DNA from 3 places in the Micromonospora sp. NPDC007271 genome. Region 1 is predicted to be linked to each of the others. Evidence: riboswitches for the same ligand, from Rfam matches in the RefSeq annotation. Region 1 holds a riboswitch; each other region holds the start of a gene.

Region 1 (7,614 bases):
GCAGGGCCTACCCCGTTGTCTGCGTCCAAACCACGGATCTGTCCAGCTGACGGCCGCCGGGGTCACGCCGGTCGCTGCTGGTCCGGCCGGGGCGAGGGCCCGCCGCCGGGGTCGCGGTCAGGACCCGGGACGCAGCGCCGCGAGCTGGATCTGCAGTGCCAGCCGGGCCCGCGGCGACTCGAGATCGACCTGGACGACCTCGGCGAGCCGGCGCATGCGGTGCCGCAGCGTGTTGGGGTGCACGTGCAGTTGCCGGGCAGCCTTGTTCGGGTCACCCTGCTGTGCCAGCCAGGCGGCGAGGGTGGCGACGTAGTCGGTGCCGTGCGTCCGGTCGTGGGCGACGAGGTCGGGCAGCGGCCCGCCGACCAGCAGGTCGACCTGGGGCAACGCGGTCACCACCCGGTGTACGACCACCTCGGCCCAGACGTCCTCGAAGCGCAGCACCGACCCTCGCTGCCGGGCCGAGCCGTGCAGCGCGAGGAGCTCGGCGGCCTCGGCGCGCGACCGTGGCAGGTCGGCCAGATCCCTGGCGACGCTGCCGGACGCCGCCCGCAGCCCCGGTTCGTGCACGGCGATCTCGTGGATCAGCCGTTCCATCCAGAGCCACGAGCCGGGTGACTCGCCCTCGTCGACGACGACGGCGAACAGGGCGTCTCCGACGTCCGCGATCAGGGGCTGACGCCAACCGTGGCGGCGGGTGATCGACTCCCACAGGGCCAGGTTGTGCACCATCTCCGCGGTCCCGCCGTGCGCCTCGAGCGCGACGACCCGCCACGGGCCCCGGGGCAGGCCCAGCTCCTCCCGGCCCATCCGGGCCGGGTCCCGCAGGGCGGCCCGCAGGCGGTCGGCCGACACCCGGCGGGCGACGTCGGCCTGCACCCTGAGGCGGAGCAGGTGCAGCGCCAGCACCGACGCCGCGCCCTGGAGGTCGCGCAGGCGCCCATCCGGCACCGGGCCCTCGACCACCGCCCAGATCGAGCCGAGCAGCTCGCCTCCGGCCCGGATCGGGATCACCAGCCGGGGCAGGGTCCCGTCGGGGCCCTGCGGCACGAAGACCAGCTCGCTGCCCTTCGCGAGCTTGCGGAACACGCCCCGGGACCGGAAATGCGCGACCACGTCGCCGGGGACGCGCCGGCCGACGATGGTCGAGACCCGCGCCGGGTCGGTGCGGTCCTGACGTGACGAGTAGGCGAGCACCCGGTACTGGGCGTCCTCGATCGTGACGGGCGCGTCGACGATGGCCGCGGTCGCGTCGGCGAGGGCGAACAGTTCGTCGTACACCCCGGGTGCACCGGCCTCGGGCGAGCCGGGCGCGGCCGCCCGGTCGATCACCCCCCGCAGCAGCCAGACGAGCTGGGCCCACGATCCGTGGCTCTGCAGCTCGACCAGGGCCAGGTCATGGTCCGCGGCGGACGACGCCACGCCCGGGTGCGAGGCGAGCGGAGGCTTGAGGACGAGGCCGGCCGCTGCGGTCTCCGCGCAGCGCTCGATGACGGCCAGCGCCTGCACCGGCGTGGTGACGCCCGCACCGAGGACGAGGTCGCCGCTCTGGCCGATGGGCGCCTCGTCGAGCTCGGCGAGGGTCACGTCGCGTACCTCCGCCGCCCTTCTGCCGGGGACGACGACCTTGAGCAGGGCGGCGCCGACCGCCTCCACCACGCCAGCCACGGTGATCACCCTCAGATCATGCCTCGGCGTTGTTCGTTTCGACCAATCGCGATGGCGAGTGTTGGCCTGGCGGAACAATGACGTCTCGGCATGCCGACGACAGGATTGCCCCGTCGTGGTTGTTCGAAGGAGAGAATGATGTCTGCCATCGAGTCCGGGTCCGCCCCCCAGCGCGTCGCCGTCGTCGGCGCGGGAATGGTCGGGTTGGCCACCGCCTGGTTCCTGCAGGAGCGGGGGGTACAGGTCACCGTGCTCGACCGCACGGGAGTGGCGGCGGGCGCGTCGTGGGGCAACGCCGGCTGGCTCACCCCGGGCATCACCACTCCCCTGCCGGAGCCCGCGGTGCTCCGCTACGGTCTTCGCGCCGTGCTGAGCCCGTCGTCGCCGGTGTACGTGCCGCCCCGCGCGGACGCGCGGCTGCTGCGGTTCCTGGCCGGTTTCGCCCGGCACAGCACCGCCGCGAAGTGGCGGACCGCGATGCAGGCCTACATCCCGATGAACCGGCGGGCGTTCGAGGCGTTCGACGTGTTGGAGGCCGCGGGGGTCGAGTCGAGGACGAACGAGGCGAAATCGTTCATCGCGGCGTACCGGACCGAAGCCGAGCGGGCGGTCCTGCTGGACGAGCTGGGGCACATCCACGCCGCGGGCCAGGAGATCGAGTTCGACGTCCTGACCGGGGCGGAGGCGCGTGAGGTCGAGCCCTCGCTGTCGGACAGCATCGGCGCCGCCATCCGCCTGCACGGCCAGCGGTTCATCAACCCGGGCGAGTACGTGCACGCGCTCGCCGACGCCGTGCGGGCCCGCGGGGCGTCGCTGGTGACCGGGGCGGACGTGGTGGACGTCCGCGACGAGGGGGCAGGGGTCCGGGTGGTGACCTCCGCCGGAGCGGACGAGCGCTACGACGCGGTGGTGCTGGCGACCGGCACGTGGCTCGGCGAGCTGGCCCGACGCTTCGGCGTCCGGACCGTCGTGCAGGCCGGCCGCGGGTACAGCTTCAGCGTGGCGATCGAGCACGTCCCGGCCGGCCCGGTGTACTTCCCGGCGCAGCGCGTCGCGTGCACCCCGCTGGGCGACCGGCTGCGCGTCGCCGGGATGATGGAGTTCCGCAAGGCCGAGGCGCCGCTGGACCAGCGACGCATCCTGGCGATCGCCGAGGCCGCCCGACCGCTGTTGCGGGGTGCGGACCTGGACGGCCGCATCGACGAGTGGGTCGGGGCGCGCCCCTGCACCCCGGACGGGCTGCCGCTGATCGGCGGCACCAGGTCACCGCGGGTCTTCGCGGCCGGGGGTCACGGCATGTGGGGCATCACGCTCGGCCCCCTCACCGGCCAACTGCTCGCCGAGCAGATCATGACCGGCCGTCAGCCCGCGGAGCTCCGGCCCTTCGAGCCGTTGCGCTGATGCCGCACCCCGGTGTGCCGGCGGCCGCACCGCGGTCGCCGGCGCACCGGGATGCCGTCCGTCCACCACAATCCACCCAACCGAGGTCAGCGGGCGGAGCGCGAGGCGCTCCGCCCGTCTCCGTTCGAGCTGGGTGGGAAGACTCGACCGGACACGTCGTCGCGCCACACCCACCCCCGCAGGTCGTGCCCGCTCCGGCCGCAGCGGGCTCGGACGCCCGACTGCCCGCGCCGACCGATCCGTCGGGTGGTCGCTGCTCCCAGCCGGTGCCACCGTAGATGAAGCCGAGGCTGAAGCCGACGGGCCCGTTTGCCCGACGGTCACGTGCTTTTTCCGACACACCGGATTCGTGACGCCGCCGAATCGGAGCGGACGGCCGGCGATGACGATGTTGGCCTGTGCAAATGCTTGACGAACTCAGGTCCCGTACGGATGGATAGGCGGTATTCATCTGATGGTCAGGCTGCCCTGGCCTTTCCATAGAGAGGATTCCACATGACAATCCCACGCCTGCGCCATGCCGCACTGGCGACGACCGCTCTGGTGGTCGCCGCGACGGCGGTGACTCCGGCTACGGCCGGCGCAGCACCGGGCAACCCCGGAGCCCCCCGGTACTCGGCCGGTGCCGGGAGCGTCGGCGACCCGTACTTCCCGGACCAGGGCAACGGCGGATACGACGTCCAGCACTACGACCTCGACTTCTCCTACGACCCGGCGACCCGGTTCATGGCCGCCACCGCCACGATCACCGCGATCGCCACGCAGGATCTCGACCGGTTCAATCTCGACTTCCGCGGTCCGGAGATCTCCTCGGTGACGGTCAACGGGCACGCCCACGACTTCACCCGTGAGGGCCAGGAGCTGGTCGTCACCCCGCGCCCGAAGCTCAAGGCCGGGCAGACGTTCACCGTGGTGGTGAAGTACGCCGGCGAACCGAGCGTCATCACCGACCCGGACGGGTCGATCGAAGGCTGGGTGCCGACCGACGACGGCGTCTTCGTCGCCGGGGAGCCGCAGGGTGCGCCGGGCTGGCTGCCCACCAACGACCACCCGACCGACAAGGCCACCTACCGGTTCACCGCCAAGGTGCCCGAGGGGACCACCGCCGTCGGCAACGGCCAGCTTCTCTCGCAGAAGACCAAGGACGGCTGGACCACCTTCGTCTGGGACTCGACCGAGCCGATGGCCAGCTACCTGGCGACGGTCACCATCGGCAACTTCGTGGTCACCGAGTCGACCACGCCGAGCGGGATCCCGGTGTACGTCGCGGTCGACCCGCGGCTGGTCGCCGGATCGGCGAGTGCGGTGTCGCAGATCCCGAAGATGATCGACTTCTTCTCCGCGCAGTTCGGCCCGTACCCGTTCGCCTCGACCGGGGCGATCATCGACCGGGCACCCAACGTCGGCTACGCCCTGGAGACCCAGACCAAGCCGATCTTCTCCAACACGGCGAGCGTCAGCACCATGGCCCACGAGCTGGCCCACCAGTGGTACGGCGACAGCGTCTCGCCGGAGCGCTGGTCGGACATCTGGCTCAACGAGGGTTTCGCCACCTACGCCCAGTGGATGTACACCGAGTACAACGGTGGCGCGTCCGTCAACACGACCTTCAACAGCAGCAGCAACTACGGTCGGGCCGCGTCCTCGTCGTTCTGGCAGACCGTCCTCGCCGACCCGGGCCCGGTCGACATGTTCAGCAGCATCCCGTACAACCGGGGTGCGATGACCCTGCACGCGCTGCGCGGCAAGGTCGGCGACGACACGTTCTTCCGGATCCTGCGCGAGTGGGCCGCGAGCCACCGCCACAGCCACGCCGGGACGGCCGACTTCATCGCGCTGGCCGAGCGGGAGTCCGGGCAGGACCTGCACGCCTTCTTCGACGTGTGGCTGTACCAGAAGGGCAAGCCCACCACCTGGTGACCCTGGCTGCGGCCCCGCGACCTGTCGGTCGCGGGGCCGCTGTCGTTCCTGGACGCCGCTCACCGGTCCGCGGGGGTGAGACGAAGCCGACACGCCAACCCGACATCTGGTGTTGCTCGGCCAGCGGGGCAGCCATATATGGTGTCTGGCGCAGCTGGTTCGGCCGCTCTCTCTGGGCGGCCGAGGCAAGAGGGAACCCGGTGCGAATCCGGGACTGTCCCGCAGCGGTGAGTGGGAACGACCGCCGTCATCAGCACTGGACCACCTGTGGTCTGGGAAGCGACGGCCAGTAGGAGACCGGTTTCCCGGTCGGGCCCGCGAGTCCGAAGACCTGCCAGCGCGTCGCATGCCCTCGACGGGGCGTGTGACGGTCCGAGGCCGCGTGGGACGGCCGACGCCAACCGGACACCGCCGCGCCGGCGCGTGTCCATCGGTGTCCGCTCCCCACGCGCCGAGGGCCATCCGGTCCCGAGCTCGCGAGGAGTGAGTAGTGACAGTCACCGAGGTCAACCCGGTCGTCAAGCAGGCAGCGGGCGATCCGGCTCCGCCCGGCCAGCGCCGCGTCCAGATGCACGTCCGAAAGCGCAACGGCGACCTCGAGCCGGTTGACCTGAACCGGATCGTCCGAGCGGTCGAACGATGGACCGCGGACCTCACCGATGTCGACCCCTTGCGGGTGGCGACCCGCACCATCAGCGGGTTGTACGACGGCGCGAGCACCGACGAACTGGACCGCCTCTCCATCCAGACCGCGGCCGAGCTGATCGGCGAGGAGCCGCAGTACTCGCGCCTGGCCGCCCGGCTGCTGGCCCGATACGTCGACAAGGAGGTACGCGGGCAGGGCATCGCCTCGTTCAGCCAGGCGATCCGGCGCGGCCACGCCGAAGGACTGATCGGCGACGAGACCGCCGCCTTCGTCGCGGCCCACGCGCGCCAACTCGACGACGCCGTCGACCCCGAGGGCGACCTGCGGTTCGAGTACTTCGGGCTGCGCACCGTCCACGACCGGTACCTGCTGCGGCATCCGACCAGCCGGCTCGTGCTGGAGACACCGCAGTACTGGCTGCTGCGGGTCGCGTGCGGGCTGTCGCGCGCCCCCGGGGAAGCGATCGACTTCTACCGGCTGATGTCCAGCCTGGCGTACCTGCCCAGCTCGCCGACGCTGTTCAACTCCGGCACCCGGCACACCCAGATGTCGTCCTGCTACCTGGTCGACTCGCCGCGCGACGAGCTCGACTCCATCTACCAGCGGTACGCGCAGGTCGCCAGCCTGTCCAAGTTCGCCGGCGGGATCGGCATCGCGTTCTCCCGGGTCCGCTCGCGGGGCGCGCTGATCCGGGGCACGAACGGGCGTTCCAACGGCATCGTGCCGTGGCTGCGCACCCTGGACGCCAGCGTCGCGGCGGTCAACCAGGGCGGCCGGCGCAAGGGCGCCGCCTGCGTGTACCTGGAGCCGTGGCATCCCGACATCGAGGAGTTCCTCCAGCTGCGCGACAACACCGGCGAGGACGCCCGACGCACGCACAACCTGAACCTCGCGAACTGGATCCCGGACGAGTTCATGCGCCGCGTGGAGGCCGACGAGGTGTGGTCGCTGTTCGACCCGAACGAGGTGCCGGAGCTGCCGGACCTGTGGGGGGCGGAGTTCGACGCGGCGTACCGGTCGGCGGAGGCGCAGGGCCGCTTCGTGCGGCAGGTGCCGGCCCGGGAGCTGTACGGACGGATGATGCGTACCCTCGCCCAGACCGGCAACGGGTGGATGACGTTCAAGGACGCGGCGAACCGGTTGTGCAACCAGACCGCCGAGCCGGGCAACGTGGTGCACCTGTCGAACCTGTGCACCGAGATCATCGAGGTGTCGAGCGACGCCGAGACCGCGGTGTGCAACCTGGGCTCGGTGAACCTCGCGGCCCACCTGTCCGACGACGGCATCGACTGGGCGCGGCTGCGGGCGACCGTCCGCACCGCGGTGACCTTCCTGGACCGCGTGATCGACATCAACTACTACCCGACCCCGCAGGCCGCCGCGAGTAACCCGCGCTGGCGACCGGTCGGCCTCGGGCTGATGGGTCTGCAGGACGTCTTCTTCGCGCTACGGCTGCCGTTCGACTCTCCCGCCGCACGCGAGCTGTCCAGCAGGATCAGCGAGGAGCTGTACCTGACCGCTCTCGAGACCTCCGCCGAACTCGCCGAGCGGTTCGGCCCGCACCCCGCCTTCGCCGAGACGCGGGCGGCGCGCGGGCAGTTGCAGCCGGACCTGTGGGGCGTCACCGGCACCCAGACCCGGCGGTGGGCCGCCGTGCGGGAGCGCGTCGCCGCGCACGGGCTGCGCAACTCCCTGCTCGTGGCGATCGCCCCGACGGCCACCATCGCCTCGATCGCCGGCTGCTACGAGTGCGTCGAGCCGCAGGTGTCGAACCTGTTCAAGCGCGAGACGCTGTCCGGCGAGTTCCTCCAGGTCAACACGGCCCTGGTCGCCGAGCTCAAGGCGCGCGGGCTGTGGACCGAACGGGTCCGGACGACGATCAAGCGGGCCGAGGGATCCGTGCAGGACGTCGTGGAGCTGCCGGCGGAGGTACGCGAACTGTTCCGTACCGCGTGGGAGCTGCCACAGCGCGCCCTGAT
Region 2 (7,614 bases), on a different contig from region 1:
CGGCCACATCGAGGAGCCCCGGCACCGGGTCGACCACGTGCTGCGGCTGCGCGAGCTGCAGGACGAGACGGGCGGCTTCCAGGTCTTCATCCCGCTGCGCTACCAGCACGACTTCGTCGACTCGGCGGACGGCAAGATCCGTAACCGGATCCAGGACCGGACCACGATGGCCTCGCCGGCCGAGTCGCTGAAGACCTTCGCCGTCTCCCGGCTGCTCTTCGACAACGTCCCGCACGTCAAGTGCTTCTGGGTGATGCACGGTCTCTCGGTGGCCCAGCTGTCGTTGAACTTCGGTGTGGACGACCTGGACGGCTCCGTCGTGGAATACAAGATCACCCACGACGCGGACGCGTACGGCACGCCGAACACCATGCACCGCGACGACCTGCTGCACCTCATCTGGGACGCCGGCTTCCGCCCGGTCGAGCGGAACACCCGCTACGAGACCGTCCGCGAGTACGACGCGGCCCCGTCGCTGGCCGAGCGCCGGGCCGAGCCGCAGCAGGTCTGGGCCTGACGATGACCACGGAGGAGCAGCAGCGCACCTTCCCCCGGCGGGACGCCGAGGGGCGGGTTCTCAGCCTGGGTGACCTGCTCGGGGTGAGCCTCGCCGGCCTGGTGATCGGGGTGCTGGCGCTGGTGCTCTTCGAGTGGGCGTTCGCCACGATGGGTGCGGGCGGGTTCGGGCGTACCAACGGCTGGCTGGCGGTGATCCTGCCGGTGTGGCTCTTCTGGGACGACTTCCGGGCCTGGGAGTTCGGTGCCGGCCGGGTGCTGGCGGCACTGGCCGGGGTCGCGGCCGGGGTCCTCGCGGGGCTGTTGGCGGCCGGCCTGGCCGCCGGGCTGCCGCCGCTGCTCTCCGGCGCGCTGGCCGCGACGGTGTTCACCGTGGTCTACGCGGTGGTCTGGTTTCCTGGCGTGCACTGGCTGGCCCGACGTACGGGCTGAGGCCGCGCCAGCGGTGAGGAAGAACGGAGTGCGAACGTGAGCGCGGCGGTCAAGTACACGCTGGGCCGGATCGGGCTGTTCGTCGGTGTGCTGGCGGCCCTCTGGTTCGTCGAGATGAGCATGTTCCTGCGGCTGATGCTGGCGCTGATCTCCTCCGCCGCGCTCTCGTTCGTCCTGCTGCGCGGCTGGCGGGACGAGATGGCCGGGGAGATGGCCGAGGCGTCGGCCCGGCGCCGCGCCGAGAAGGAGCGGCTGCGCTCGGCGCTCGCCGGGGACGACGAGGCGGAGCGCGCCGCCTCACGCCCCGAGGAGTAGGCCGGGGGCCTCCCCGGACGCTGCCGACCGGGCCCCGGGCCACCGGGCCGGGGAAAAACGGGCACCGGGCCGAGGAAGACGGGGCAGCGGGATCGCCGCGGTACGGCTAGGGTCTGCCGCCGTGAGTTTCCTGAACACGATCAACGGCTGGCGGACGAAGGTGTTCGTCTGGATCGGTCTGCCGGTCATCGCCGCCATCGGACTGATGCTGGGCGTCACCGACCTCGCCCCCGCCTGGCAGGCGAAGAACGGCGGCGGGACACCGGGCACCTTCACCGCGGTGCACGAGGACTGCGGCCGGCGCAACTGCGAGTGGCGCGGCACCTTCGAGGCCACCGAGGGTGGCACCCCGCGTACCGACGTGATCCTCTACGACGCGCCCGACGGGCTGGCCCCGGGTGCCACCGCCCCGGCCCGGGACACGGGCGCCCGCGCGGGCGTCTTCTCCACCACCGGCGGGTCGACGTACCTGCTGGTCACCGGGCTCACCCTGGCCGGCGTGGCGGCCCTGGTGGCCTGGGTGGTGATCATCGTGCGGGCGATCCGTCGCCGCCGCGAGGCGGCTCAGCCGACGCCTCCGCCCGCCTCGTTCGCCCCGTCGGCGTAACGCCACGGCAGCCGACCACCAGTGTCGACGGGCCCGGCACCGCCCCGACGGGACAGTGCCGGGCCCGTCCCGTCACCAGTTGGTCGAGCCCGGTACGACCGGCCAGGGCCGGTCCGCCGGCTTGATCAGGTACGCGATGCCGCCCGAGCCGCCGGCCACGGTGCCGTTCGCCCGGTACCGCTTGGTCCGCAGCCAGATCTGCTCGAACTGCTCCCGCTTGTAGACGTTGCGCACCGCGGCGTTCGAGGAGGAGGCGGGGTCGTTGACGATCACGTCACCGTCGGCGGTGAACCCGACGATCACGAAGAGGTGCCCGGAGGTGCCGTAGTTCGACCCGTCCAGCTCGGTGTCGAGGAAGGACTGCGAGGTGACGACCGGGATGCCGGCCTTGATGAACCGTTCCACCTCGTCCAGCGAGTGCAGCCGGGTGACCTTGGCGTCGATGTTCGGGAAGCTGGCCGCGTACGCGGTGTTGAACGGCCAGTTGCCCGCGCCCTCGTACTCGTTGTCCCAGGTCATCCGGGCGGCGTGGGCGACCTGCGGGTCGGTGTAGCCGGGCCGGATCCAGGACATGGCCTCGGTCGAGGGCAGCTTGCCGTAGTACTCCAGCACCATGGTGGTCGAGGTCGGGCTGCACCAGACCTGTCCACCACCGCCCCACTCGGGGTAGTTGCCCCGGTGGATCATCTGAGAGCGGGCCGGTACGGGCAGCTCGGTGCCCCAGGCGATCCCGCCCTTGCTCGGCGTGACGGTGAACCGGTCCGGCACGTTCGAGCTCATCGCGCCGAGCATCCAGACCCGCGGCGAGGCGGCCTGCCCCGGCGCCCGGTAGAGGGTCAGCCGGAGCTGGTACGACCGCAGCAGCACCCCCTTCTTGGCGTCGTCGATGGAGAAGGTGTCGGTCCAGATGGTCGACCACGGGTCGCCCTGGCCGTCCAGGGTGGCCCGCTTGATGTCCCGGTCCCCGGAGGCCCAGCGGCCCATCACGTACCAGGGGGTCTGCTGGCCGGTGTTGTACGTGCCGTGCAGCTCGACCTGGATCCAGGTGCCGGCCGGGGTCTCCGCGTTCCACGAGGCGACCAGCTCGGTGGCGTCGAAGCCGACCGTCCGCTCCGGCGAGGTCCAGGTGGCGTACTCCCAGGTGCGGGTGGTGCCGGCGTGCTTGTCGGTGAACTCGGTGGTGCCGGCCGGCTGGTCGATGGTGATTCCGGTGCGGTGCCCCGGGATGGCGTACGTCCCCTGGTGGGTGCCGGTACGCCAGTCGGGGTACTTCGACCACTCCTGGAAGGTGATCTGCTCGTCGTGCGGGCCGGTCGGAAGGTTGTTGTCCGCGAGTGCGGGCGCGGTGGTGCCGAGGAGGGCGAGCGCGGTCACGCCGGCGAGGGCGACCGCGCGCAGGGGTTTCGTGATCATGGCAGCTCCCACAGGAGAACGGCATCGTTGCCGTTCACTGTCGCCCGTGGCGGGAACTTTCGCCAGAGGTATGTCGGGGGAAAATCTTTGCCGGCGGGAGGATCCGGTCGGGATGGCAGCAGTCAGTGATGGATGTTGATATGACCAGGTGACTCTGGTGAAGTGTGCGGACAGCGGATCTTCCGTACCCCGAGGAGGTTGTCCATGGCCTTCCGCACGTCCCCGCTCCGCCGCCGGTTGGCGCTCGTCGCCGCCGTCGGCCTGACCCTCGTCACCGCCATCACCGGGCCGGCCGCCGCGCGGCCGGCCCCGGACCGGTCCGCCGAGCCGGCCGCCGTCGCCTACCGTGTCCTCGGTCCGCGTACGCTCGCCGACCGGAACGCGGTCGCCCGCACCGGCGCGGCGATCGACTACTCCGAACACGGCGTCCTGTACGTCACCGCCACCAGGGCGGAGGCCGCCGCGATCAGCCGGCTCGGCTTCCGGCTGGAGGAGGACGTGGCCCCGGCCGGCGACATCGGCACGTACGGCTTCCCGTCCGCCGACTCCAACTACCACGACTACGCGGAGTTGACCGCGGTGGTGAACAAGGTGGTCGCCGACCATCCCGCCATCGCCCGCAAGCTCAGCATCGGCCGGTCGTACGAGGGCCGGGACCTGATGGCGGTGAAGATCTCCGACAACGTCGGCACGGACGAGAACGAGCCGGAGATCCTCTTCAACGCCCAGCAGCACGCCCGCGAGCACCTGACCGTCGAGATGGCGATCTACCTGCTCAACCTCTTCACCGACAACTACGGCACCGACTCCCGGATCACCAACATCGTCAACTCGCGGGAGATCTGGATCGTCCCCACGATCAACCCGGACGGCAGCGAGTACGACATCGCCACCGGCTCGTACCGGTCCTGGCGGAAGAACCGGCAGCCCAACAGCGGCTCGTCGTACGTCGGCACCGACCTGAACCGGAACTGGTCGTACCAGTGGGGCTGCTGCGGCGGCTCGTCCGGCTCCACCTCCTCGGAGACCTACCGCGGGCCGTCCGCGTTCTCGGCGCCCGAGACGCAGGCGCTGCGCAACTTCGTCAACAGCCGGGTGGTCGGCGGGGTGCAGCAGATCAAGGCGAACATCGACTTCCACACCTATTCCCAGCTGGTGCTCTGGCCGTTCGGGTACACCACCGCGAACACCCCCAGCGGGATGACCGCCGACCAGTACAACACCTTCGCCGCCATCGGTCGGCAGATGGCGGCCAGCAACGGCTACACCCCCGAGCAGTCCAGCGACCTCTACATCGCCGACGGCACCAGCATCGACTGGATGTGGGGCAACCACCGCATCTGGGCGTACACCTTCGAGATGTACCCGGGGTCGGCCTCCGGCGGCGGCTTCTACCCGCCGGACGAGGTGATCCCGACGCAGACCGCCCGCAACAAGGAGGCGGTCCTGCTGCTCTCCGAGTACGCCGACTGCCCGTACCGGGCGATCGGCAAGCAGAGCACCTACTGCTGACCGCACCGTCGTGAATCCGTGGGTGGGGCCCCGGTCCACCCCCGCGGGGCCCCACCCACCCCCGCCCGTCCGGATGATCTCCGCTGGTCGTGCGCTACGGTGGCACCGACCAATCCGCAGCGAATCCGGTGCGAAACCGGCGCTGTCCCGCAACTGTGATGCCCCGTATCCCACGGGGACGAGCCAGGTCGCCTGCGGCACGGTCGCGACTCGCGCTCTCGAGGAAGGGCGCCTCGCGGACGGGTACGCCCAGGCGCTCCCTGTCGGCGAAGCACCACGCTCCTCGACCGACAGGAGGACCGATGTCCAGACGTACCCCCCGGCTCTTCGTCGCCGCCCTCGCGGCCGGCGCTCTCCTGCTCGGCGGCTGCGCCGAGAAGACCTCGACCGACACCCCCGCCGCCGGCAGCAGCTCGGCCGCCGCCTTCCCGGTCACCGTCGGCAAGCTGACCCTGGAGAAGCGCCCGGAGAAGATCGTCTCGCTGTCGCCGACCGCGACCGAGGTGCTCTTCGCGATCGGCGCCGGCAAGCAGGTCACCGCCGTCGACGACCAGTCGAACTACCCGCCGGAGGCGCCGAAGAGCGACCTCTCCGGCTTCCAGCCGAACGCCGAGGCGATCGCCGGCAAGAGCCCCGACCTGGTGGTGCTCTCCAACGACACCAACAAGATCGTCGACCAGCTCACCACGCTGAAGATCCCGGTGCTGCTCGCCCCGGCCGCGGCCACGCTCGACGACACGTACCAGCAGATCACCGACCTGGGCGCGCTGACCGGCCACCCGGGCGAGGCGGCCGACCTCACCAAGAAGATGAAGGACGAGATCGCCGCGCTCACCGGCAAGCTGCCGCAGCGCGCGCAGAAGCTCACCTACTTCCACGAGCTGGGCCCGGAGCTGTACACCGCGACCAGCAAGACCTTCATCGGCTCGATCTACGCCCTCGCCGGGCTGGCGAACATCGCCGACCCGTCCGACGCCGACGGCAAGAAGTTCGGCTACCCGCAGCTCTCCCAGGAGGTCATCGTCAAGGCGAACCCGGACTTCGTCTTCCTGTCCGACACCAAGTGCTGCCAGCAGACGCCGGAGACGGTCAAGGCCCGCAGCGGCTGGGCCGGCATCACCGCGGTGAAGAACAACCAGATCGTCGCCCTCGACGACGACATCGCCTCGCGCTGGGGCCCGCGCGTGGTCGACCTGCTGCGGGTCATCGTCGACGCCACCGCCAAGGTCCCGGCGTGACCTGCCGGTGAGCGTGCGACCAGCGGAATCCGTCGGCACGGCCGGGACGCTCGACACGTCCCGGCCCGCCGACGCGCGTACGGCCCGGCCGGGCGCCGCGGTCCGGCCGGCCGGGCTGCGCAAGCGCTGGCTGCTGGCCGGCCTCGGCGCGGTGCTGGTCGCGCTGGTCGCCGGGGTGTCCCTCGGTCCGGTCAGCCTGCCGCCCGGCAGCGTCGCCGCCGAGCTGCTCAACCTGCTGCCGGGAGTGCACCTGGAGAGCGGGCTCACCGAGCGCGAGATCGCCATCGTCACCGAGCTGCGGCTGCCCCGGGTCGTGCTCGGCCTGCTCGTCGGCGGACTGCTCGCCCTGGCCGGCGGCTGCTACCAGGGCGTCTTCCGGAACCCGCTGGCCGACCCGTACCTGCTGGGAGTGGCGGCCGGGGCCGGGCTCGCGGTGACCGCGGTGATCGCGCTCGGGGTCGGGGCGGGCGGGGCGATCAGCGGGATGCCGGTGACGATCCCGCTGGCCGCGTTCGCCGGATCGCTCGGCGCGGTCGCCCTGACGTACCTGCTCGGGGCGGCCGGCGGGCGCGGCCGGTCACCCGCCACGCTGATCCTTGCCGGGGTGGCGGTCTCGGCCTTCCTCGCCGCCGGGCAGACGTACCTGCTGCAACGGCACGCCGAGAGCATCCAGCAGGTCTACTCCTGGCTGCTCGGCCGGCTGGCCACCGCCGGCTGGCACGACGTCCGGCTAGTCCTGCCGTACTTCCTGCTCACCGCGGTCGTGGTGCTGCTGCACCGGCGCGAGCTGGACGTGCTCTCGGTCGGCGACGACGAGGCCACCAGCCTCGGGCTGCACCCGCAGCGCTCCCGCTACCTGCTGATCGCCGCCGCCTCGCTGGGCACCGCCGCCGCGGTCTCCGCCTCGGGGCTGATCGGCTTCGTCGGCATCATCGTGCCGCACACCGTACGGCTGCTCGCCGGGTCCAGCTACCGGGTGATCCTGCCGCTGTCCATGCTCTTCGGCGGGGCGTTCCTGGCGCTCACCGACGTGGTCGCCCGGACCGCCGCCGCTCCGGCCGAGATCCCGATCGGCGTGGTGACCGCGCTGCTCGGCGGCCCGTTCTTCGTCCTGGTCCTGCGCACCGCCCGCCGGGTGTTCACATGAGCGCGGTAGAAGTCCGGGACCTGCGGGTCAGCCTCGGCGGCGCGCCGATCCTGGCCGGCGTGGACCTGACCGTCGCCGTGGGCGAGTGGGTCACCGTGATCGGCCCGAACGGCGCCGGCAAGTCGACCCTGCTGCGCGCCGTCGGCGGCCTGCTGTCCGCACCGGGCGCGGTCACCCTCTTCGGTACGCCGAGCCAGGCGCTCCGCCGCCGCGACCGGGCCCGGATCGTCGCCACCGTCGCCCAGTCCCCGGTGATCCCGGCCGGCATGTCGGTCTTCGACTACGTGCTGCTCGGCCGCACCCCGTACATCCCGGCGCTGGGCCGGGAGTCGGCCGGCGACCTGGCCGCCGTGCAGGAGGTGCTGGACCGGCTCGACCTGGGCGCGTTCGCACGCCGGGAACTGGCCACCCTCTCCGGCGGGGAGCGGCAGCGG
Region 3 (7,614 bases), on a different contig from region 1:
GCTCCGTCCCCGCTTCCTGGGTGACTCGGTACTGCTCCGGCGACAGCCGAGAAACTGCCTCGGGGCTCTTGCGGTACTCGTGTGACACCGTTCTTCCTCTCCGAAGGTGGGCAAGAACGCTCAACGGGCCTGCACACGCGTCTCCGGTGCGTACCCCGCCTAGAATCGACTAACCACGGGGCTGGTAAGCGGACCACGGTCAGCTTCACGCGAGGCCCGCCACCCCGCTCTTGGCCCAGATGGTAGGTCCAGTAGCGGTCGAAGTCGCCGTTGGCGAGCAGCGCGCGGAGTTTCAGGACGGCTTCGGCGCCGGCGCTCCGCCCGGCTGTCGACGCGTTCGTCCGACAAATTCGCTACCCGGCGGCCGGAGCGCAGTGATACACAACCGAGGTGCAAAACATTTTGGAGTTCCCCGAGGTCCTGCGGCTGATCGACGACCGCTCGGCCGCGTTCCGCGCCGCGATCGCGTCCGCCCCCGACCTTGACGTCCAGGTCCCGACCTGCCCGGACTGGACGCTGCGCGAACTGGCGCAGCACCTCGGCGACGGCCGCCGCCGCCAGGCCGCCATCATCGCGGCGGGCCCGGGCGCTGAGCCCCCGGCGAGGACGGACCCGAAGGGCGCCCCGACCGCGCCCCGCGACCGCGAAGCCCTGGACGCCTGGCTCGCCGAGTCGACCGAGCTCATGCTCGACGCGATTCGCGAGGCCGGCCCGGACCGCGGCTGCTGGACCTGGTGGGGCCGCTCGCAGGCCCCGGAGACCAGCGGAGCCGTGGCCCGGCACCAGATCCAGGAGATCGCCGTCCACACCTACGACGCCCAGCTCACCCAGGGGGCCGCACAGCCGCTGCCGACGGACGTCGCGGTCGAGGGCGTCGACGAGTTCCTGACGACCGTCTCGGCGACGACCGTCCCCTGGCCGTTCAAGCCGGCGACCATCGACCTGCACACGACCGAGGGCCGCTCCTGGCGCCTGACCCTCAACGCCGACGGCGTCCGCTGCGACGACCTCGCCGCCGACGCGGAGCCGGGCGACATGACGATGCGAGGCGCAGCGAGCGAACTGGTCCTCTACTTCTACGAGCGCGTCCCGCTCGACGGCCTGGAGACCACCGGCGACACCGAGCCGATGGAGCAGCTCGCAGACTGGGACCCGAACGCGTAAAACGCGCACTTGTGACGCATCTGTCGGTTGTGCGCGCGCTCCTGCGGGCGCCACTGGGTCCGGGGTTAGCGCAGGGCCTCGCGGCCGATGCGGATCACCCGACCGTGCACCTTGCGCAGGTAGGCGAGCAGTTTGCGGATGGACCAGCGGGTGAAGGGCTGGCTGAGCTTGGTCGGGCGGGTTAAGTTCCCCCGCTTTGATGGAGCGGTGGTTACCTGCTGCCGGCTGGAGCAGGGGTGGCGATAGTTGGCTCGGCTGGGTCGTGTTGACGGGTGCGCGAGGCGGCCTCGTACTCGTCGGGGCTGAGGTACCCGAGTTCCGTCTGGACGCGGCGGGTGTTGTACCAGCCGTCGATGCAGGCGAAGATCGTGTTTTCGGCCTCGTCGCGGTTGCGCCAGCTCGTGCGGTAGACGAGTTCGATCTTCAGCGTAGACCAGAGGTTTTCCATGGGTGCGTTGTCGAACGAGTCGCCGACGGAGCCCATGGAGGGCAGGATCGCGTTGTCCTGTAAGCGTTCTGAACCGCGGAACGATGTGTAGTTTCGGATTCAACCGATCGTCGCGACACCGGTGTGTTGGAGTGAGAGTAGCTGCGGGGCCGGTTCAGCAGCGAGTACAGCAGACCGGTCACCGGTCGAGCGACTTCGCTGAGCCGTTGGAGCGCGTCGTGCGTGGCTGATCGACGACACTTCACGCGAGCGAACACGGTGAACCAACGCGGTCTCCGACCATGACCTAGGCCACGGTGACGACACCGTGTGGTTTGGTTAGGGTGTCCTGGCCGTGGTGTTCGGGAAGCCGGTGTGAGACCGGTGCGGCCCTCGCCACTGTGATCGGGATGCTGGAGGCCACCGAAAAGGTCACTGGGCGCAATGCCTGGGAAGGCCGGCCGCCGGCGCACCACCCGTCAGCCAGGAGACCGGCCACGGCACCTGCACGACCCGTCCACGAGGTGCTGGAAGGTGGTCCCGCCATGCGGTCCCCGGTGTCCTGGCGCGTTGCTGCGCCGCTGTCCGTCCTGCTCGCCCTGATCAGCGGCTGCGCCGCGACCGGCGACAACAAGCCGGCCACCACGGCGCCCGCCGCGGCCGGGCCGGTCGCACTCACCAACTGCGGCACACCGGTCACGATCACAAAGCCCCCGGCGCGGGCGGTGACGCTGAACCAGTCTGCCACCGAGATCATGCTGGCGCTCGGGTTGCAGGACCGGATGGCCAGCACCGCCTACCTCGACGACCAGGTGCTGCCCGAGTACACCGCCGCGTACGCGAAGGTGCCGGTACTGGCCAAGGAGTACCCGTCGAAGGAGAAGCTGCTCGACACCGCGCCGGATTTTGTCTACGCCTCCTTCGCAAGTGCGTTCAGCGACGAGGGGGTCGGCGACCGCGCCGAGTGGCAGAAGCTGGGCGTGGCCACGTACATCTCCGCCGCCGGCTGCCCGAAAGACACGCGACCGGCGAAGCTGACGATGGATGACGTGTTCGCCGAGATCCGTGACATCGCCGGGATCTTCGGCGTAGGGGAGCGGGCCGAGACGCTGATCGCCGACCAGCAGGAGCGCATCGCGAAAGTGTCAGCGGGCGCGAAGGGCACGCGTGTGCTGTGGTGGGACGCCGGCACCGACGCGCCCAGTGCCGGCGCCTGCTGCGGCAGCCCGGCCATGATCATGTCCGCGGCCGGGGTCACCAACATCTTCGCCGACCTGAACGGCAGTTGGGCCGACACCAGCTGGGAGACCGTCGTCGAGCGTAACCCGAACGTCATCGTGCTCATCGACGCGAGCTGGGATCCCGCCGCCGCCAAGCAGGCGTTCCTCGAAAAGCACGCGACGCTCAAAGACCTGCCCGCCGTGAAGGACAAGCGGTACGTCGTCCTGGACTTCTCCTCCACCTCCGCGGGCGTGCGGAACGTGCTCGCCGTGGAGGCCCTGGCCCGGGGTGTCGGCGGGGTGGGCAACTGACCACCGCTACCGCCCAGCCGGCGCAGACCCCGGCGCGGCCGGTCCGGGCGGTGCGCATGGTGACCGTGGTGGTCGTGCTCGCGGGTTGCCTGTTGCTGTCGGTGACTGCGGCCGTGACCGTGGGGCCGGCGGACCTGTCCCTGGGCACCGTGTGGCTCGTCATCACCGACCATCTCGGCCTGACGAGCGCCGACGTGCCGCTGCTGCGCGACCACATCGTGTGGGAGCTGCGGCTGCCGAGGGTGCTGGGCGCCGCGGTGGTCGGCGCCGGGCTCGCCGCCTCCGGGGCGGTCATGCAGACCGTCACCCGCAACCCGCTCGCCGACCCGTACCTGCTGGGCGTCTCCTCCGGGGCGTCGCTGGGCGCCGTCGCCGTTCTGGTCCTCGGCCTCGGTGCGGGCACTGCGGCGCTCACCGGGGGCGCATTCGCGGGGGCGCTCGCCGCGTTCGCCGTCGTGGTCGCTGCCGCCGGCCGACGGGCGGTCCTGCGGCCGACCCGGGTGGTGCTGGCCGGCGTCGCCATCGCGCAGCTGTGCGCCGCGCTGACCTCGTTCGTGATCATCTGGGCGGCCGATCCGCACGCGACCCACAGCATCACCTTCTGGCTGTCCGGCTCGCTCGCCCGCGCCGACTGGGCCGCACTCGGGTGGGCGATGCCGGCGTTCGCGGCGGTGTTCGCCGTGATCCTCTGGTTTGCCCGGGCGCTCAACGCGTTCGCGTTCGGCGAGGAGGCCGCCGCCGCCCTCGGCGTCGACATCGGGCTTGTCCGGTGGCTGCTGCTGGTCACCACGGCGCTGCTGACCGCCGTGCTGGTCGCGATCAGCGGCGCGATCGGTTTCGTGGGGCTGATGCTGCCGCACGCCGCACGGCGGTTCACCGGCCCCGATCACCGGCGGCTGCTGCCGGTCGTCGTCCTTGCCGGAGCGATCTTCCTGATCTGGGTGGACACCGCCGCCAGGACCCTGTTCGAACCCCGTGAGCTGCCGGTGGGCGTGCTGACCGCCCTGCTCGGTGTGCCCGCGTTCGTGGTCCTGCTGCGTCGACGGGAGGGGAACGGTTGATGCTCGACATCCGTGATGTTTCGTGGTCCGTGCCGGCCGCTCGCCTCCTCGACGGCGTGACCTGCTCGGCGCCGCGCGGCAGCCTGGTCGGCCTGCTCGGTCCGAACGGGTCCGGCAAGACCACGCTGCTGCGGGTTGTCGCCGGCTTGATCGCCCCCGGGTCCGGGACCGTGACCATCGCCGGCGACGAGGTGGCCGGGCTGCCGCGGGCCGCCGCGGCGCGGCGGATGGCCCTGCTCGCCCAGTACGCCGAGACCGACCTCGACCTGACCGCGCTCGACGTGGTGCTGCTCGGCCGCACCCCGCACCGCCGGTCCCGCTGGTCCGACAGCGACACCGATCGAGCGGCCGCGGCCGACGCCCTCGAACGCGTCGACATGACCAAGTACGCCCACCGCAAGTGGCAGACGCTGTCCGGCGGGGAACGCCAACGGGTGCAGCTCGCCCGGGCCCTGGCCCAGGAGCCGCAACTGCTACTGCTCGACGAGCCCACCAACCACCTCGACATCGGCCACCAGCTGGAGCTGCTGCACCTGGTCCGCCGCAGCGGCGTCACCACCCTCGCCGCCCTGCACGACCTCAACCTGGCCGCGATGTTCTGCGACCTCGTGGTGGTGCTGCACCACGGCCGGGTCGTCGCCTCCGGACCGCCTGTCCGCGTGCTGACACCCGCGCTGCTCGCCGACGTGTACGCCGTGGACGCCGACGTCACCGTGCACGACGGGCGCCCGGTCATCACCTACCGGGCACCGGCAGCATGAACGTCCTGCTCGTCTCACGCGGGGCGACCCACCACGGCGGCCACGACGCGATCCACCGCCTCGCCGCGGCTGCCGCCGAGGCCACAGGCGTACCGGTGCGGGCATGTTTTCTCGACGGCGCCGAGCCGTCCCTGCACACAGCCCTCGATGCCGTACCGGAACATGGCGAAGTCCTGCTCGTGGCCACGCACGTACCGCCCGACCGATACCTCGACACCTGGATCCGCCGTGCCGTCGCCCACTGGCGCACCACCCGGGACCGGCAGACACGAATTCTCGTCGCCGCGCCGCTGGCGGCGCAGCCCGCACTGGTCACGGCGGTCAGCGATGCCATCACCGGCGAGCACACCACGCTCGACGGCAACCCCGGACCGTTCCGCAGCCCGGCCTGGTCACAGATCACCCACCACCGCCGGCACGTGCTGGTCTGCCGCGGGCCCCGCTGCACCGCATACGGCGCCGACCACGTCGCCGCCACCCTCGGCAAACGCCTGAAGGAGCACGGCCTCGGCGACGACGACGTCCTGGTCACCGCCACCGGCTGCCTGTTCCCGTGCAACCTCGGCCCGCTCGTGGCCGTGTATCCCGACGACACCTGGTACGAACACGTCGAGGCCGACCTCGCCGTCCGTATCACCGACGAGCACCTGCGCGATGGCATGCCGGTTGACGGCAGACGCCCACGCGACTCGTGAATGTGCAGCCATCGGCTCGATCAGGAACCGGGGGAGCGGCGTACAAAGCCACTACTGGCACGCCAGCGGACCTGCCTCATCCGCACCGTCCAGCGCCCGGATCCGCCGCTCAGGACGGTCGCGGTGAGCGGCGCGATGTCGATCCGCCAGAACGAGGCAGGTGGGGCGCCTATCACGTTCACGATCAGGGCACGGATCCCAGGTGGGTGACCGCGACGAGCGTCCGTACGGTGCCGGGCAGGGGCGCCAAGCCAACGGCCAGTGCGGTCGAGAGGTCGTGCAGAGCGCGGCGGCGGTCTGCACACAGCGCAGCTCCGGTCCGCAGCGGACCTCGTCGGCACGGGCGTTCTGCGCTCGTGGCACGATGGCCAGCTCGGACTCGCCCATTCCGGGGTTGCCCCACCACCGACGGAGGTCAACGGCATGCAGGCATCCTCGCCCGCCGGGCACGGTTCGCCGGAGTGCAGCCGATCCCCGGACCGGCACACCACCACCGGTTCAATTCCTGAGCGGCGGGTGCTCATCCTCGGCGGCACCGCCGAGGCACGGGCCCTCGCCGCCCTGCTCGTCGACCAGCCAGCGACCAGGGTGATCTCCTCACTGGCCGGGCGGGTCGCCGATCCCCGCCTACCGGTGGGTGAGGTACGTATCGGCGGGTTCGGCGGCGCCAGCGGCCTGGCGCGGTGGCTCACCACGCACCGCATTGACGCCGTCGTGGACGCGACCCACCCGTACGCGGCCCGGATGCGGGCCGCCGCGGTCGACGCCGCCGCCACCGCTGGCGTGGCCCATCTACGGCTGGAACGACCGGGCTGGACAGCCCAGCAGGGCGACCGGTGGCATCGGGTACCCGATGCCGAGGCCGCAGCGCGGATGCTGCCGGCGCTCGGGCGACGGGTGCTGTTGACCACCGGCCGACAGAGCATCTCAGCGTTCCTGCCGCTGACCGGGCTGTGGATCCTCGCTCGGGTCGTCGACGCGCCCGCGGAACCGGTCCCCGCCCATGTCCGGCTGCTGCGCAGTCGCGGCCCCTACACCCTCCAGGGCGAACTGGAGCTGATGCGTACCCACCGCATCGACGTGCTGGTGACCAAGGACAGCGGAGGCCCGCTCACGGAAGCGAAACTCGCGGCCGCACGCCGCCTCGAGCTGCCGGTGCTGATGATCGAACGGCCCGCACCGGTCGCCTCCTCGACGCCGGTTGCCACGGTCGAGGAGGCGATGCGCTGGCTGTCCGCCGTGCCGGCTCAGCCGGGATAGGTACGCGGAGTCCACACCACCGTGGACCCGTCGCCCCTCGTGCTGACCCGGGTCGTGGACGAGCCGACGATGAGCAGGCAGCGCATGTCCACCGTCTCCGGATCGAGATCGGCCAGCGTGGTGACGGTGATCGTCTCACCGGCACGACCGACGTCGCGGGCGACCACCACGGGCGTCTTCGCCTCGCGGTGGCGCGCCAGCACGTCACGGGCGACACCGACCTGCCAGCGGCGGCTGGCCGAGGCCGGGTTGTAGAGCGCCAGGACCAGGTCGGCCGCCGCGGCCGCCGCGAGCCGGGCCTCGATGACCGGCCACGGCTTGAGCCGGTCGGACAGCGACAACACCGCGAAGTCGTGACCGAGCGGAGCGCCGATCCGGCTCGCCGCGGCCTGCGCCGCGGTGAGGCCGGGCAGGACCCGCACGGGAACATCCGCGAACCGCGCGTGCGCGGTGGCCACCTCGTAGACGGCGCTGGCCATCGCGAAAACTCCAGGGTCACCGGAGGAGACGACCACCACCCGGGCGCCGGCGAGCGCGAGTTCCAACGCGTGCGCGGCCCGATCGGTCTCCACCTGGTTGCCTGAGGTGTGCCGCTGCTGGCCCGGGCGCACCGGCACGCGGTCGACGTAGGGGCCGTAACCGACCAGGTGCTCGGCCTCACGCAGCGCCCGCGCCACCTCCGGGGTCAGCCACCGGGGCCCGGCCGGGCCGAGG

Evidence for each region. Region 1 has a riboswitch for cobalamin ahead of ABZ570_RS28380 (ribonucleoside-diphosphate reductase subunit alpha). Riboswitches for the same ligand answer to the same signal wherever they lie in the genome.
Region 2: linked by a shared signal. The riboswitch ahead of ABZ570_RS15965 (ABC transporter substrate-binding protein) and the one ahead of ABZ570_RS28380 (ribonucleoside-diphosphate reductase subunit alpha) in region 1 are both predicted to bind cobalamin.
Region 3: linked by a shared signal. The riboswitch ahead of ABZ570_RS21870 (ABC transporter substrate-binding protein) and the one ahead of ABZ570_RS28380 (ribonucleoside-diphosphate reductase subunit alpha) in region 1 are both predicted to bind cobalamin.

Annotation. Positions count from the first base shown of each region.
Region 1 covers NZ_JBEYER010000107.1:8,347-15,960, reverse strand. The annotation lists gene ABZ570_RS28395 (helix-turn-helix domain-containing protein) at 118-1,677, opposite strand; gene ABZ570_RS28390 (FAD-dependent oxidoreductase) at 1,807-3,069, shown strand; gene ABZ570_RS28385 (M1 family metallopeptidase) at 3,565-4,989, shown strand; cobalamin riboswitch at 5,128-5,343, shown strand; gene ABZ570_RS28380 (ribonucleoside-diphosphate reductase subunit alpha) at 5,558-7,614, shown strand, end outside.
Region 2 covers NZ_JBEYER010000038.1:27,439-35,052, reverse strand. The annotation lists gene mqnE (aminofutalosine synthase MqnE) at 1-517, shown strand, start outside; gene ABZ570_RS15990 (hypothetical protein) at 520-948, shown strand; gene ABZ570_RS15985 (DUF4229 domain-containing protein) at 985-1,263, shown strand; gene ABZ570_RS15980 (hypothetical protein) at 1,385-1,870, shown strand; gene ABZ570_RS15975 (peptidase C39 family protein) at 1,943-3,283, opposite strand; partial or broken gene ABZ570_RS15970 (M14 family metallopeptidase) at 3,488-4,780, shown strand; cobalamin riboswitch at 4,866-5,010, shown strand; gene ABZ570_RS15965 (ABC transporter substrate-binding protein) at 5,098-6,033, shown strand; gene ABZ570_RS15960 (iron ABC transporter permease) at 6,149-7,180, shown strand; gene ABZ570_RS15955 (ABC transporter ATP-binding protein) at 7,177-7,614, shown strand, end outside.
Region 3 covers NZ_JBEYER010000063.1:500-8,113, forward strand. The annotation lists gene msrB (peptide-methionine (R)-S-oxide reductase MsrB) at 1-88, opposite strand, end outside; gene ABZ570_RS21860 (maleylpyruvate isomerase N-terminal domain-containing protein) at 391-1,164, shown strand; gene ABZ570_RS21865 (IS3 family transposase) at 1,376-1,648, opposite strand; cobalamin riboswitch at 1,931-2,106, shown strand; gene ABZ570_RS21870 (ABC transporter substrate-binding protein) at 2,137-3,123, shown strand; gene ABZ570_RS21875 (iron chelate uptake ABC transporter family permease subunit) at 3,180-4,184, shown strand; gene ABZ570_RS21880 (ATP-binding cassette domain-containing protein) at 4,184-4,945, shown strand; gene ABZ570_RS21885 ((2Fe-2S) ferredoxin domain-containing protein) at 4,942-5,640, shown strand; gene ABZ570_RS21890 (cobalt-precorrin-6A reductase) at 6,064-6,900, shown strand; gene ABZ570_RS21895 (precorrin-2 C(20)-methyltransferase) at 6,888-7,614, opposite strand, start outside.